One region of the Rhizobium sp. 'Codium 1' genome, then DNA from elsewhere that is predicted to be linked to it. Evidence: riboswitches for the same ligand, from Rfam matches in the RefSeq annotation. Region 1 holds a riboswitch; the other holds the start of a gene.
What was found. A riboswitch is a leader RNA that binds a small molecule or an ion and turns the genes downstream of it on or off. The one in region 1 is predicted to bind FMN.

Region 1 (7,609 bases):
GCATGGCCGATAAAATTGGCATAGGCATTGACCGATACGGCCAGAGCGCCGGTGCCGATTGCGATATGCGGTTGCGAGATGCCGACCACATAGAGCAACAGGGGCGTTGCCAGGATGGAGCCGCCGCCGCCGATCAGTCCAAGCGTAAAGCCCACGAGGCCGCCCGAGCCGATCGCCGTCAGGGCCTGGGTGACGATGTCGTTCATTCCCAGGCTGCCCCTACAAGCGCGTCCAGCGGGATCTTCAAATAGCGCTTGCCGTTTGCTTCCGGTTCCGGCAGGCGTCCTCCGCGAATGTTGACCTGCAGCGCATGCAGGATCAACTTCGGCATCGGCAGTGTTTTGTCGCGTGCTTCGCGAAGCGCAACGAAAGCTGCCTCGTCCTTGCCGGCAATATGGGGGTTGCTGCGCTTCTGTTCGGCGACGGTGCTTTCCCAGAGGGGTTCACGCCCGTCCGGCTGATAATCATGGCCCGTGAACAGGCGCGTCTCGTCGGGCATCGACAGGATTTCCCCAATCGAGGCCCAGAGCCGCTTTGCACTGCCACCGGGAAAATCGGCGCGGGCCGTGCCGCTATCCGGCATGAACAAGGTATCGTGCACAAAGGCGGCGTCGCCGATCACGTAGGTGATCGAAGCCAGCGTGTGGCCGGGTGAGAAGAGGACGCGGGCCTTGATGTCGCCCACCGAGAAGGTCTCGCCGGCCTCGAACAGCCTGTCCCACTGCGAGCCATCGGTTGGCAGGTCTGGCCAGTTATAAATCTCCTTCCAGAGCTCCTGTACCTCGACCACACGCGCGCCGATGGCGGTCTGCGCTCCGGTCTTCTCTTTCAGATAGCGAGCGGCGGAAAAATGGTCTGCATGGGGGTGGGTGTCGAGGATCCATTCGACGCTGAGCCGCTTTTCCTTGATATAATCCAGGATCGCATCGGCATTTCGGGTCGCGGTTGCGCCCGACTTTTCATCGTAGTCCAGCACCGGATCGATGATCGCACATTTCCCTGTCGCTGGATCGCTGACGACATATTGGATGCTGAATGTGCGTTGGTCGAAAAAGCCTTTCACATCTGGTCTGGCAGTCATCTTGAGTTCCTTCGTCAATATCGGTGATTTTCAGTTTTGGCGCCGGCTTCAAGGATCGGCCTTCGCACCCAGAAGAGGCACGAAGGTTGATCTGCTGCCGTCACCGTTTTGGTGCCGGATTGCCAAGGCATGCTCAGGCAAGGTCCTTGACGGTGAAGTACCAGTCCGTGGTCTCCAGGCCTTCGGTTAGCCGATTCTCCACTTCAGCCATCGTCTTCGGCGAGCCGACAATGACTTTCTCGCCGGGTTGCCAGGCCTCCGGCGTCGCGACGCCATTCGTCAGGCTCGTCTGCAAGGCTCTGACGAGGCGAAGAACTTCGGGACATCCGCTTGGAGTCTGGTCAGGCTCACGAATGCACTGTAACAAACAATAACATATATGTTCTGTGATATGTAATCTGTTGCAGCTTGGTTGCCGCCGAGGCATCCTTGCCAGTTGGTAGGACCGGGACGAAGGGTCAACCTCGCATTCAAAGATCGACAGGAACGAGTGAACTGCAATGTCAGCGACTGATGAGAAAAGCCTCCCGATCAATCTGAAACTGTCGGAGCCAAAAACACCTCGGCAGCGCAACTGGTTTCGCAAGCGGTACCTGCTCGTGCTGCTGGTCCCCGTTTTCATGTTCTCAGGTGCGGTGCTGGGAATGTATTTCCAACCGACAGGGTTGCAGAAGTTTTACGCGCTGACAGGGCTTCAACCCGGCGGTGGCTCGGATGCGCCGATTGCGCTGCCGCCTGACATCGAGTTGCCGCCCAAGATGGCAGAAACCTTGTTGCCCTCGGATGTGGTGGGATTGGCGCGAGTCATGCCCCGCGGCGACGTTTCGGTTGTCGCGGCACCTTATGGGGCCGGCGATGCGCGCATTGCGGAGATTCTCGTTTCCGTGGGCGACCGGGCGGAGAAAGGCGCCTTGCTGGCGAGGCTCGACAATCACACGGCGCTTGCCGGTGCCGTGCTCACCGCAGAGGCAAACCTCGCCGTGCGCGAAGCAAACCTCATCCAGACGCGGGCGGCGGTCGAGGCAAGCCGCAACGAAGCACAAACCGCACTCGATCAAGCCGTATCTACGGCGGCAGAAGCTGCATCGGCCCTGGCACGAACGGAGGCGCTTGCTTCGAACGCCGTCAGCACACAGGCGGCCCTCGATGCGGCCCGGGCTGCGGCGGAAGACGCGAGACTTTCCGTTGTCCGCGCAGAGGCAACGCTGACGCGCTATGCTTCAGTCACGCTGGACGAACAGCCCGATGTGATCGTCGCGCGACGCAATGTCGATGCAGCCCAATCTGAATTGGCCCGTGCTCGTCTCGATCTTGCACGCGCCGAGGTGGTGGCGCCCATCACCGGAACGATCCTCGACATTCATGTTACGCCCGGACAGCGACCTCCCACCGACGGAATCATGGATATGGGAGATACGGATCAGATGATGGCCGAGGTCGAGGTCTGGCAGGATCGCATCAGTGCCGTCATGGTTGGCCAGCCGGTGGAACTGGTAACCCCGGCCTTTGGCGCCACGCTGCAAGGCCGGGTGGACCGGATCGGGCTGACGGTGGGGCGGCAGGGCCTGATTTCAGACGATGCGGCGGAAAACAAGGACGCGCGCGTCATCCAGGTCCTGGTGGTGCTGGACAAAGCCTCCTCGGATGTTGCTGCACGCTTCACCAATCTCGAGGTCATCGCCCGCATTGACACCACGGTACGGGCCGTTCCATGAGCTACCTGCTGCAACGCCTGTTCGGGCGGCTGCCCATCGGCTGGTTGCAACTGACCCACAGCCGCACTCGCTTCGCCGCGGCACTCGCCGGGGTGGCCTTTGCCAATGTTCTGGTCTTCGTCCAGCTTGGGATCATGAATTCGATGGGGGCCGCAACATTGCGACCCTATGACTTCTTCCAGGCGGATATCATGATCTCGGCCAGCGATGCGAGCACCTTGACCGACGGGGGCAATGTGGCTCGGCAGTGGTTGCTGCAGGCGATGGGGGATCCGGATGTATCCGATGGCATGGGTCTGTTCATCGCCAATGTTCCCTGGGATCGCGGCGAGAAGGATATCAGTCTGACGACCTTCGGTGTGGATCCGGTCAAGACCGGGTTTCTGTCCAGGGATATAGCCGGCGATCTCAATCTCCTGCGGGTGCAAAACGCGGCATTGCTCGATCGGCTCGCCCGTGGTCTGGCCAAGGAGGAAGCTGCTTCAATCCGTCCACAAACGCCGCTCTCCTTTGAGACGCAAGGCCGCACAGTCACCGCCTATGCCACATTCGCCGGCGGAGGCGGTTTCGGTGGTGATGGCTATATGCTGGTTTCGGATCAGACATTCCTGTCGCTATTCCCGACGCGCAGTTCCTCCGCACCCGACCATGTTCTTTTGCGCCTGCGCCCCGGCGCTGAGACAGAGACCGTGATCGCGCGCCTGAAAACACTGATTTCCGACCCGTCCCTTCGCATCCGCAGCTATCAAGAGGCAGCGCAGGAGGATCTGCGCTATCAGCAGACAAAACGGCCCACGGGTATCATCTTCGGGTTCGGCGTGTTGATCGGCGTTCTCGTTGGCATCGTTATCGTCTATCAGGTGCTGTCCACCGATGTGGCCGACCACCTGCGCGAATACGCAACCTTCAAGGCCATGGGCTACGGCCCCCGCTTCTTCCTCGGTATCGTCTTCGAAGAAGCGCTGGTGCTCGGGATCATGGGTTTCATTCCAGGACTTGTTGTCGGGACGACCATCCTGACGTTCATGGGGAAGATCACGACCCTGCCCTTGGGAATGACACCTTCGATGGCAGTGACCGTTTTTCTCGGCACCATCATCTTTTCCGCCCTGTCCGGCGCCATTGCGACCCGTCGGCTTGGCGCCGCCGACCCTGCCGATCTCTTCTAGGAGGCTGCAATGGACAGCGAGACAATTGTCGATGTGCGCGGATTGAATCATTGGTTTGGCAGTGGCGACGTCCGCAAACAGGCGCTGTTTGACGTGAACCTGATGCTGAAACGCGGCAGCTTCACCGTGCTGATGGGGCCTTCCGGGTCTGGCAAGACGACTGTCCTCACGCTTGTCGGCTGTCTTCGAGCCGTACAGGATGGATCTGTACGGCTTCTGGGAAGCGAGTTGAACGGCGCATCGCAGGCGCAGCTTGTCAGTCTGCGCCGCCGCCTAGGCTTCATATTCCAGGCCCATAATCTGCATGAAAGCCTGACTGCGGTGCAGAACGTCATGATGGGGGTGCAGGTGCATGGTCAAGTGGCCGATCGGGTGGCGCAGAGCGCGGCTGAGCATGCGCTTGGGCTGGTCGGCTTGACCGACCGTACCACCTATCTGCCCGCGAACCTGTCAGGCGGCCAGAAGCAGCGCGTCGCCGTTGCCCGCGCCCTTGTCTCCAGCCCGGCGCTGGTGCTGGCAGACGAGCCCACTGCCGCGCTGGACAAAGACAGTGCGGCAGAGGTCGTCGATCTTCTCAAACGCATGGGTAAGGCCCGGGGTACGACAACATTGCTGGTTACCCACGACAATCGCATCCTCGATCGCGCTGACCGCATCCTCACGCTGGAGGACGGTCGTATCGTGAAGACAGAGGATCGAGCACAAGATTAGGACTCCGACACTCAGGCAACCCGCAACCAATGAACCTTGCAGCCCGGGCCATGAAGCTTCCTCGTCCGCGAGGACAGGCTGGAACCGGATCGGTTACCCCAGCTTCTCAACCTTGTCCTTGAACTCACGGGCCCAGAGCCTGCGGGCGAACTCGTTCTGACCTTCAAGAAGAGCGGGTCATGCGTTCGTGTCGGGTCAACTGCAGGAATCGGTTCATGCCGTCATGCCAGCCATGTTGAAAACTGGGCTTGAAATGGACGCAACTGAGGTTGTAGGGTTTCGCTGTTCTCAGGGCGGGGTGCAATTCCCCACCGGCGGTATCCGGCTTGGCCGGGAGCCCGCGAGCGCTTCTGCCTCGGCAGAAGGCAGCAGATCCGGTGCGATGCCGGAGCCGACGGTATAGTCCGGATGGAAGAGGACAAGGTGTGTTGACCCGTCTGCAAGGCCGGGTGCATGCGTTTGTTCGCCCAAGGGAAAATTGCGACCGCAGGGTCGTGTTTTGCCGCGAAAGCGGGATACCCTTGAAAGGCATGGAAATGACAGTCTCGAAAATTGAAGATGCAATCGCGGCGCTCGCTGAGGGCGGCATGATCGTCGTTGTGGACGACGAGGATCGCGAGAACGAAGGCGATATCATCATCGCTTCGGAAAAGATTACGCCGGAAGCCGTTGCCTTCATGATGAAGCATGCCCGCGGTCTGATCTGCATTGCGATGGAGGGTGAACGGCTCGATGCGCTGGACATTCCGCTGATGGTGCCGCGCAACACGGAATATCTAAAGACCGCCTTCACGGTGTCCGTCGACTTTATCCATGGCACGACGACCGGGATTTCGGCGGCGGACCGGGCCGCGACCGTTCGCGCGCTGCTGGACGAGACTTCGAAGGCCGAGGATTTCGCCCGTCCTGGTCACATCTTTCCGCTTCGCGCGCATCCTGACGGCGTGCTCGGTCGCCCGGGCCACACGGAAGCGGCGGTGGATCTTGCAAGGCTCGCAGGCCTTCAGGCCTCAGGCGTTATCTGTGAGGTCGCGAACGACGATGGGACCATGTCGCGGCTACCGGAATTGCGCGAGTTCTGTCTGAAACATCAGCTGCCGCTGATCACGATCGCCGATCTTGCTCTCCATATGGCCGGACAGAAAGGCGGCGAAGCGGCCGCCGCCTGATGCCTTGCCGTGGCCGAAAGAGCTGATCTTTCGGCCACATTCAAACGGCGTTCGAAACAGGTGACTTCACGCGTGTGATCGCCTCGCGCCACCGCGTCAGCAGGTCGGCGCGCGCGTCGGCCTGCATGGTCCCGGGATCGAACCGGCGAGCATGAGAAGGCTCTGGGGGGCTGATCCCCAATGAGTGGAAGGCCATCGCCGCTGCACCGATGGCGCCGACTTCCGGCTGATCGCCGCGCAATACCGGCCGGTCCAGAATGTCCGCCTGCAACTGCATGAGGAAATCATTGGTCGACGCACCGCCATCCGCCATCAGTCCGGACAGAGCAAGCCCGACATCCTGCTGCATGGCCTCGAAGACGTCGGCAATCTGAAGGGCGACTGCCTCCATCGTTGCGCGGGCGACATGGGCCGGCATGGTCGCATGGGTCATCCCGGAAATCGTGCCCGTCGCATTGTCCGTCCAATGCGGCGCACCCAGACCGGCGAGTGCCGGGACGAATACCACCTTGCCACTGTCGGAGACGGATTGCGCAAGATCGGATAGGGCGGCCGGGCCATCGAGACCCAGCAGGGTCGCGGCAAAGGCAATGGCCTGTGCCGAAACGGTGATATTCCCCTCAAGAGCATAGGCGACGCCGGAACCATCCGACCAGGCGATCGTGCTCGAGAGACCATGCCGGGACAACACACGCCTGTCAGTCAGGGTCATCAGTGACGAGCCTGTGCCGAAGGTCGCCTTGACCAGGCCCGGGGCGCGAACGCCGTGGCCATAGAGAGCCGCGTGGCTGTCACCCATCATGGCAAGGATCGGCGTGCCTGCTGGCAGCGCAGTTGTCCCTGCCTCGGTATGGCCGAAGCGATTGTTCGAGGGCAGGGCCCGCGGGAGCGCCGAGGCCGGAACGTCGAAGAGGGTGCAGAGTTCAGGGCTCCATTCCAGTTTCGCCGTGTCGAACAACATGGTCCGCGAGGCATTGGAATGGTCGGTTGCAAAGACAGCTCCACCCGTCATCTTGAACAGGAGCCAGCTGTCCACCGTGCCGGCACGCAGACGTCCGCGTTTTGTGAGATCCCGCGCCGAAGCCACGTGTTCCATCACCCAGCCGAGCTTCGATGCCGGGAAGAGCGCGTTGATCGACAATCCGGTCAGGCCGACGACGGTCGCATCATGTCCGGTATCGATGAAAGCCTGGCAGGCGGCCGCAGTCCGGCGACACTGCCACAGAATGGCGGGTGCGAGCGGTTCGCCGGTCTCGGAATCCCAGACAACAAGCGTCTCTCTCTGGTTGCTGATGGCGATCCCGGCGATGGAGCCGTGGTTGCCCGCAACGATGTCGGCCATGACGGACTGGACACTCATCCAGATGGCATCGGCCGACTGCTCGGCCCAGCCTGGTCGCGGATAGTTCGATGCGAGGGGTGCCGAGGCCTTTGCAACGACCTTGCCCAAGGCATCGATGAGCACGGCCTTGGTGTTGGTCGTGCCCTGGTCGACGGCAAGGATGAGCGGCCTGTCTTGCGCCATCGTGCTCACCGCTTGCGCGCGAGTGCCCGGCGGGCTGCCGCGGCGATCCCGTCGGCTGTGATGCCGTAATGCTCGAAGAGGAAGTCCACGGAGCCGGTGACGACAAAACCGGGAAATCCGACCCGCTCCACCGGGACCGGCTGATGCCCGGCCGTGTATTCGGCGACAGCGCCGCCCAGCCCGCCGCGGATATTGGCTTCTTCCACGGTGACAATCGCACCGGTTTCGCCGGCGGCGGC
Region 2 (7,609 bases), on a different contig from region 1:
AAGCACCAGGCGCGATGCTTGCCGAGGCGCCGGGCGGTTGCGACCGCCAAGGGCACGCCGGCGATGGCGCAGAGAAAATACGTGAAGAGCAGTGGCCCCTGCAGTGCCGGCGCACCGAGGCGCTGCCCTACGAAATAGATAAACAGCGAGGCTGGAATGGCATTGGCAAAGCTGTTCAGCAGAAAGGCGGAGGCCAACCGCAGGAACGGGCCATTGGCGCGCAGATGGCGAAACCCCTCCCGCAAGGATAGCTTGCGCCGGGAGAAGTCGACCGGCTCGGGCACTGTGGTTACGGCGAGCAGACCCGTCAGCGGCAGCATCACGGCAATGAAGACGGCGATCCAGGCGAGGCCGTGAAAACCGATCGCGGTGTGGAGCCCCCCGACGAACGGGAGTGTGATGGCGATCAGCGATCCAATGAGCGTCGCCCCCTCCCGCCACGCCGAAAGCTTCACACGCGCCTGGTAGCCGGTCGCGAGTTCAGCCCCCCAGGCCGTGTAGGGCAACAGCGACCAGGTGGAACCGATGGAGAGCGCCACGCCCCAGAACGCGAGATAGCCGATGCTGGCATCCTCCGGCGGCCAAAACAGCATGAAGGCCGCGAGCGCCGTCAGCGGCGTGGAGATCAGGAAGAAGAAACGGCGGCGGCCGAAGCGGGATCGTACGCGGTCGGAAAGCCAGCCGAACAGGGGATCGGTGACCGCGTCGATCAGACGGATGCCGAGCAGCACGATACCGATCGTTGCCAGCGACATGGCGAAGTGATCCGCGTAAAAGGTCGGCAGAACGATGTAGAAGGGCAGCGCTATGGCGGCCATGGGGATCGCTGGCAGGGCGTAAAGCGCGAGGCGAGAGGGCGCCGGAGCCTGGTGTGTCATGATATCCCGATCAATTGGCTGTCTCAGACGTCTACGATTTTGCCGCGCTTGCGGTTTTACCGGAACGACGGCAGCGTTCGGAACAGTAGATGACGCTCTCCCAGTTGCGCTCCCACTTCTTGCGCCAGGCGAAGGGTCTGCGGCAGGCGGGGCAGGTCTTGTCGGGCAGATCGCCCTTGCGGATCATTTTCGGCATTTCGCTCCCTCGCTTCCTGCGCTGCAATTCGCATCTGAGGGCTGAGCGGATCACTTCAGGACAATCAAGCTGTTGAAGCTTGCCACCCCCTGCCCCACTTGCTAGCTCGAAGCCACAATCACGGGAGAGACATCACGATGCGAGAACATAAATTTGGCCGGACGGAATTCACGGTCAGCGATATCGGCTTCGGCGCATGGCAGATCGGTGGGTCCTGGGGCGAGGTTTCCGAGGCCGACGGCCGGGCAGCGCTCAATGCGGCCCTCGATGCCGGCATGACCTTCATCGATACGGCCGACGTCTATGGCGACGGCCGGTCGGAAAAGATCATCGCCGAGGTGCTGAAGGCACGCGGCGGCGAGCGGCCGATGGTGGCGTCCAAGGCCGGTCGCCGGCTGAACCCGCATGTGGCTGACGGTTACACCAAGGCCAATATCGAGGCGTTCATCGACCGCTCGCTGAAGAATCTGGAAATCGACAGTCTCGATCTCGTGCAGCTGCACTGCCCACCGACCGAAGTCTATTATCGACAGGACATGTTCGAGGGGCTCGAAGAGATCCGCAAGGCCGGCAAGATCAAGCACTACGGTGTCTCGGTGGAAAAGGTCGAGGAAGCGCTCAAGGCGATCGAATATCCGGGTGTGGCTTCGGTGCAGATCATCTTCAACATGTTCCGCCAGCGTGCCGCCAGCCTGTTCTTCCAGGAAGCCAAGCGCCGCAACGTCGCCGTCATCGCGCGCGTGCCGCTGGCAAGCGGGCTGCTTTCGGGCAAGATCACCGCGAGCACACAGTTTGCTGCTGAAGACCACCGCAATTTCAACCGCAATGGCGAGGCCTTTGACGTTGGTGAGACCTTTGCGGGTGTGCCTTTCGAGACAGGTCTCGCGGCGGTCGAGGAAGTCCGCAAGCTGGTACCATCAGGTGCCTCGATGGCGCAGTTTGCGCTGCGCTGGATCCTGATGCATGAGGCCGTCACGGTCGTCATCCCCGGCGCCCGCAATGGCGAGCAGGCCAAAGCGAATGCGGCAGCGTCCGATCTGGCAGCCCTCTCTGCCGATCTCATGGCTGCATCGCGCGAGGTCTATGAACGCCTGATCGCGCCGCATGTGCACCACCGCTGGTAGCAGGCGGGCGCTCTCAAAAGGACGAGGCCGGGTGAGCGATCACCCGGCCTCTCTTTTATCAAAACGTCGATTCGTCGATCAGTTCGTGCCCTGCAGGTTCACTTCCCAGAACAGCGTTTCGCCGGACGAATCGTCCACACCGTCGTTGTCGGTGACCGCAAAGGCCTTGCCCGAGGCGTCGAAGGCAAAGCCTTCGAGCTTGTCGACCACGTAGCCATTGGTGGCGGCCTTCAGGTCCGGAATGAAGTCGTGGACTTCTTCCTTGGTGACCGTCGGAAGCTGCTCGCCGAGCTTGGCGGGCTTCAAATCGGCGACGGCAACTCGGAAAAGCTTCTTGAGCTTGGCGTTGTCGCCGATCTGGTTGTCGCGCTCGACGATATAGACATAGTCGCCATGGGCGGTGATTTCCGACAGGCCGACCCAGCCTTCAGCGGCCTTTTCCAGCGGATAGCGAACGGCGCCCCATTCCTTGGACTTGGGGTTGTAGGAGAGGAGCTTCACCGAGCCCTTCTCGTCGTCACCCCATTCGCGCTGAACTGCCATCCAGAGGGTCATGTCGTCACCGGTGCCGACACTGGTGACACCTTCGAGGCCGAAGCGGGTCTGGCCTGCGAGCAGTTCAACTGGAAGGCCGATCTCGGCCTTGATCTCACCCTTGGCATCGACATTGTAGAGGCCATGGCCGACGAGCTTGGCAGCATCGCCTTCCGAGGCCAGCCAGAAGCCGCCCTTGCCGTCCAGCGCGATACCTTCGAGATCGAGCTTCTGGGCAGCGGCGCCGCCGCGGGTGACCGGCAGAGCCGAGGTGATGACGGCCGGCTTCTGCGTTGCGTCGATCGTGTAGATGGTCGGCTGCATCGCGTAGAAACTGTCATTGACCGCATAGAGCGTGCCTGCCTTTTCGGCATCGCCGACGAGGCCAGACAGAGCGCCCCAGCCGATCGGTGCACCATCGACCATGGCCGACTTCAGCATTGGATAGGCAGGCGTGCCTTCAGCCAGTTCATAGAGCATGACATGCGAGCGCGGGCCGCCGTCTTCGCCGAGGTCGACCTCGTTGGCGGTGACCAGCAGGTTGCGCGACGGAATGGCAACGGCGCCTTCCGGCGATACACCGGACGGCAGAAGCTGTGTCAGTTCCGGCTCGGCGCCGGTGTCCTTGTAGACCGCGGCGATCGAGGAACGCTCGGACAGAACGAAGAAGTAGTTGTGATCGCCGAAGGTTGCGACTTCCATGCCTTCCGGCTCGACGCCCTTGGACTTGGCACGCTTGTCGGGAAAGTGACCGATCTGGGCGATGGCCATTTCCAGCGACGGACCGGACTCATAGGCAACCTTGCCGGTCTTGTCGAAGATGGTGAAACTGCGCGAGCCACCGTTCCAGTCGCCTTCATTGGCAATAACCAGACGGTTGTCGTCGAGCCACTTCACGGCATCAGGCTCGCGCGGAACGCCTTCCCTTGTACCGGTGAACTTGAGTGCTCCATCCGACTTGGTGTCGATACCTTCAAGGTCGACCGTACCGGCAGAAAAATGGGCCTTCACGTCACCGGTCTTGCCGTCGACGATGGCAATGTGGTTGTTTTCCTGCAGCGTCACGGCGATTTCGCCGAGGCTGTTGATCGCGACGAATTCCGGCTCCGGATCCTCAGGTGCAATCTCGGCGAGACCGGTCAACGTGACGCGCTTCATCGAGCCGCAATCAGCAACGCCATCGTTGAGCGACAGGATGACGAGGTCACCGGCCGGCATCTGCGGCAGGGCGCCATCGTTCAGGTCTTCGTCACGCTCGTTTTCGATGGCGATGGCGACGAACGAGCCGTCCTTGGCCACGGCGACCGAATCCGGCTGACCGCCGATATCGCAGGTGGAATCGACAGCCTTCGAGGCAATGTCCACGATGGCGAGCTTGCCGGACGGGCTGGTAAAGTTCTCGGAGGTGTTGACCCCGACGAGTACCTTGCCGCCAGCGACAGCCACGGAAGTCGGCTCGCCGTCCATCATCACAGCGCCCGCAGCCTTCGGTGCCCTGGCGTCCGTGATGTCGATGAAGCCGATGCCACCGAGCGGGCTGTCGGAGTAGATCAGTGTGTTGCCGTCTTCCGAGGCGGTGATGATCTCGGCAGAGGTGGTGGTCAACTTGTCCTTGTCGGCCGGCAAATTGGCGGCGACCGGGAAGGCGGCAATGCGGTTGAAAACCTGTTCGGCAGCGGCCGGCAGGGCCACGGATGCAAAAAGCGCCGCCGTCAGGGCGACGCGGGAGAGACCATGGGTCATCGGGAAACCTCCAGTATCCAGAAATGGAACAAGAGGTTTCTGGGGCAGTCGGGTGACAGTCGGATGACAGATTGGCGGTCGTCCGACGTTTCCTGCCGGATATCCCGATAAGCTGTTCCTATAGGTTGCTGTTCTCGAGACCTGTCATTGGGACGCCGGCGATGCTTCCTTGCCGGCCTCGCGCAACATCAGGAAGAGTGAAGCCCCGAGGATCAGCAATGCGCCCAACCAGAGATAGCCGCTCGGCGCATAGCCGAAGACCAGCCAACCGGCAAAGACGTTGAGCGGGAGCTTCAGGTCGTCAAACGGCTGAACATAGGCCGCGTCAGCGGCATTGTAGGCGAGTGTCAGCAGATATTGCCCAAAGGCCGTCAGCAGACCGGCGGCGAGCAACAGCCAGAGGGTGAGGCCTTCCGGCACAGCGAAGCCACCGGCCACTGCGAGCCCGGCATTGATCGGCGTCAGCAGAACCAGCAGCCAGACCGTGACCGTTTCCGGTGCCTCGTAATGCGTAAGGTTCTTCATGATCAAAGAGGAACCGCCCCAGAGCAGGGCCGAAAAGACCGGCAGGAGGGCGGCCAGGGTGAAGCTGTCCGACCAGGGCTGGAGGATGATCATCGCGCCGACGAAGCCCGTCAGCGTCGCAAGCCAGCGGTCGCGGCCGACGGTCTCGCCGAGAAAGAGGCGTGCGCCGATGATGATGAAGAAGGGCGAGGTCATGACGAGAGCGATGGCCTGCCAGATCGGGACGGTGGCGAGGCCCGTGACCCAGGCCTGCACGCCGAAGGCGGCCAGCAGGACCCGCAGGATGTGGCGCACCGGATAGTCGGTCTTCATGGCACGCAGACCGAGCCGGAAGAGCAAGGGGAGAGAGAGGACGAGGGCAAAGCCATATTGCCAGAAGGCTGTTGAGGCCGGCGGGAAACCGAGCGTCATGGCAAGCCATTGCGTGACGACGTTGAGAGCGGCGAAGGCGACGCCCGCCAGAACCATGAAACCGGCGCCGAGGACGGCCCGGGAGCGCAAGAGCGAAACGGAGCTCTGATTCATGTCATTTTTCCTTTTCCAAAGGACCAACACAAACCAGGACAGATGAGGACGACGAAAAGCGCACCCGGACGGGCACGGATCTGCGCAGCAACGCCTCCGCGATCCGCAGCGAGCGGAACAGGGGCGTGGCCTGACCTCATTCTCTTTCATCCGGACTTTAACCGTCGGCTCCGGGTTTGCACCGGATCTGCTGACCCTGCCTTTCGCGAATGAAAGGCAGGCGCTCGCGGGCTTCGGGTTTCCCCGTTACCGCCGGTGGGGAGTTTCACCCCGCCCTGAGAACGAATGCCGGTACAACCGGCGCCTCACAGATAAGACAGGTCTCGCTGCAGCGCAAGAAGGGCAAAAAGAAAGCCCGGCACTAAGCCGGGCTCACCAGTATGTCAGCTGACCATCGGCACCGAAGGGTGCGACGGTCACGACGGATCAGCTGTTGACAGCGTCCTTCAGGCCCTTGCCGGCCGTGAACTTCGGAACGTTGCGAGCCGGGATGTCGACTTCAGCGCCGGTGGACGGGTTGCGGCCCTTGGAGGCTTCGCGACGGCCAACGGTGAAGGCGCCGAAGCCAGCGAGACGAATGTCGCCGCCGTTCTTCAGTTCAGCCTGGACCGTTTCAAAAACGGCATCAACGGCAGAGGCAGCGTCAGCCTTGGTGAGGCCAGCCTTCTCGGCGACCGCGGATACGAGTTCGTTCTTGTTCATGTTTCCACCCTTTCTGATTGGTATGAAACGACTCAAATGATTAAGTCGGGCGGAGAATACGAAAGCTTCTGCCCTTCGCAACTCAAAAGCACCTGAAAGCCCCGGAAAACAAGCCTTTCACGCGGCATTTCACAAAAAAGGCTGGCATAAATGCCAGCCTTTTTGTCGGTTTTGGAGCTTTGTGGCTCACTTATGGCAGATTTGCCTCAGTGAGCGATGGTTGCACCGGTTTCATCGGTGCCATCGACCACGCCGATCGCCGGCGTATCAACGGTTCCATCCCACTCGATCGGCTCGGGGACACGGACCAGGGCGTGCCTGATAACCTCGCCCATGCGCGACACCGGAACGATCTCCATGTTGTTCTTCACATTGTCCGGAATGTCCGCCAGATCCTTGGCGTTCTCTTCCGGAATGAGAACTTTCTTGATGCCACCGCGAAGGGCTGCGAGCAGCTTTTCCTTCAGGCCACCGATCGGCAGGACACGACCGCGCAGGGTGATTTCACCCGTCATGGCGACGTCCTTGTTGACCGGGATGCCGGTCATGATCGAGACGATCGCCGTTGCCATGGCAACACCTGCGGACGGACCATCCTTCGGGGTCGCCCCTTCCGGAACGTGAACGTGGATGTCGGACTTGTCGAAACGCGGCGGTTCGACACCGAAATCGACGGCGCGCGAACGGACATAGGATGCCGCTGCCGAAATCGATTCCTTCATCACTTCCTTCAGGTTGCCGGTGACCGTCATGCGGCCCTTGCCGGGCATCATGACGCCTTCGATGGTCAGCAATTCGCCGCCCACTTCCGTCCAGGCCAGACCCGTGACAACGCCGACCTGGTCTTCGCCCTCGGCTTCGCCGTGGCGGAAGCGCGGAACGCCCAGATATTCGTTGATGTTCGCACCGGTCACGGCAACCGAGGTCACCTTGCCCTTGATGATTTCGGTCACGGCCTTGCGGGCGAGCTTCATCAGTTCGCGTTCGAAGGAGCGCACACCGGCTTCGCGGGTGTACTGCTGGATGATCGCCATGATCGCCGAATCCGCCACGGAGAATTCTTCCGGGCGCAGGGCGTGTTCCTTGATCGCCTTGGGCAACAGGTGCCGCTTGGCGATTTCGAGCTTTTCATCCTCGGTGTAACCGGCAATGCGGATGATCTCCATGCGGTCCATGAGGGGACCCGGGATGTTCAGCGTATTGGCAGTCGTGACGAACATGACATTCGACAGGTCGTATTCCACTTCGAGATAGTGGTCCATGAATGTCGAGTTCTGTTCCGGATCCAGCACCTCGAGCAGGGCCGACGACGGGTCGCCACGGAAGTCCATGCCCATCTTGTCGATTTCGTCGAGCAGGAAGAGCGGGTTGGACTTCTTGGC

Region 2: linked by a shared signal. The riboswitch ahead of LJE98_RS14485 (DMT family transporter) and the one ahead of ribB (3,4-dihydroxy-2-butanone-4-phosphate synthase) in region 1 are both predicted to bind FMN.

What each region holds. Positions count from the first base shown of each region.
Region 1 covers NZ_JAJGPW010000006.1:222,183-229,791, reverse strand. The annotation lists gene LJE98_RS15920 (sulfite exporter TauE/SafE family protein) at 1-206, opposite strand, end outside; partial or broken gene LJE98_RS15915 (MBL fold metallo-hydrolase) at 203-1,072, opposite strand; gene LJE98_RS15910 (hypothetical protein) at 1,215-1,376, opposite strand; gene LJE98_RS15905 (HlyD family efflux transporter periplasmic adaptor subunit) at 1,582-2,796, shown strand; gene LJE98_RS15900 (FtsX-like permease family protein) at 2,793-3,965, shown strand; gene LJE98_RS15895 (ATP-binding cassette domain-containing protein) at 3,975-4,676, shown strand; FMN riboswitch at 4,957-5,100, shown strand; gene ribB (3,4-dihydroxy-2-butanone-4-phosphate synthase) at 5,213-5,845, shown strand; gene LJE98_RS15885 (FGGY family carbohydrate kinase) at 5,886-7,370, opposite strand; gene LJE98_RS15880 (transketolase family protein) at 7,376-7,609, opposite strand, start outside.
Region 2 covers NZ_JAJGPW010000005.1:189,792-197,400, reverse strand. The annotation lists gene LJE98_RS14505 (MFS transporter) at 1-878, opposite strand, end outside; gene LJE98_RS14500 (DUF2256 domain-containing protein) at 910-1,074, opposite strand; gene LJE98_RS14495 (aldo/keto reductase) at 1,212-2,198, shown strand; gene LJE98_RS14490 (esterase-like activity of phytase family protein) at 2,277-4,475, opposite strand; gene LJE98_RS14485 (DMT family transporter) at 4,620-5,525, opposite strand; FMN riboswitch at 5,660-5,812, opposite strand; gene hupB (DNA-binding protein HupB) at 5,952-6,227, opposite strand; gene lon (endopeptidase La) at 6,434-7,609, opposite strand, start outside.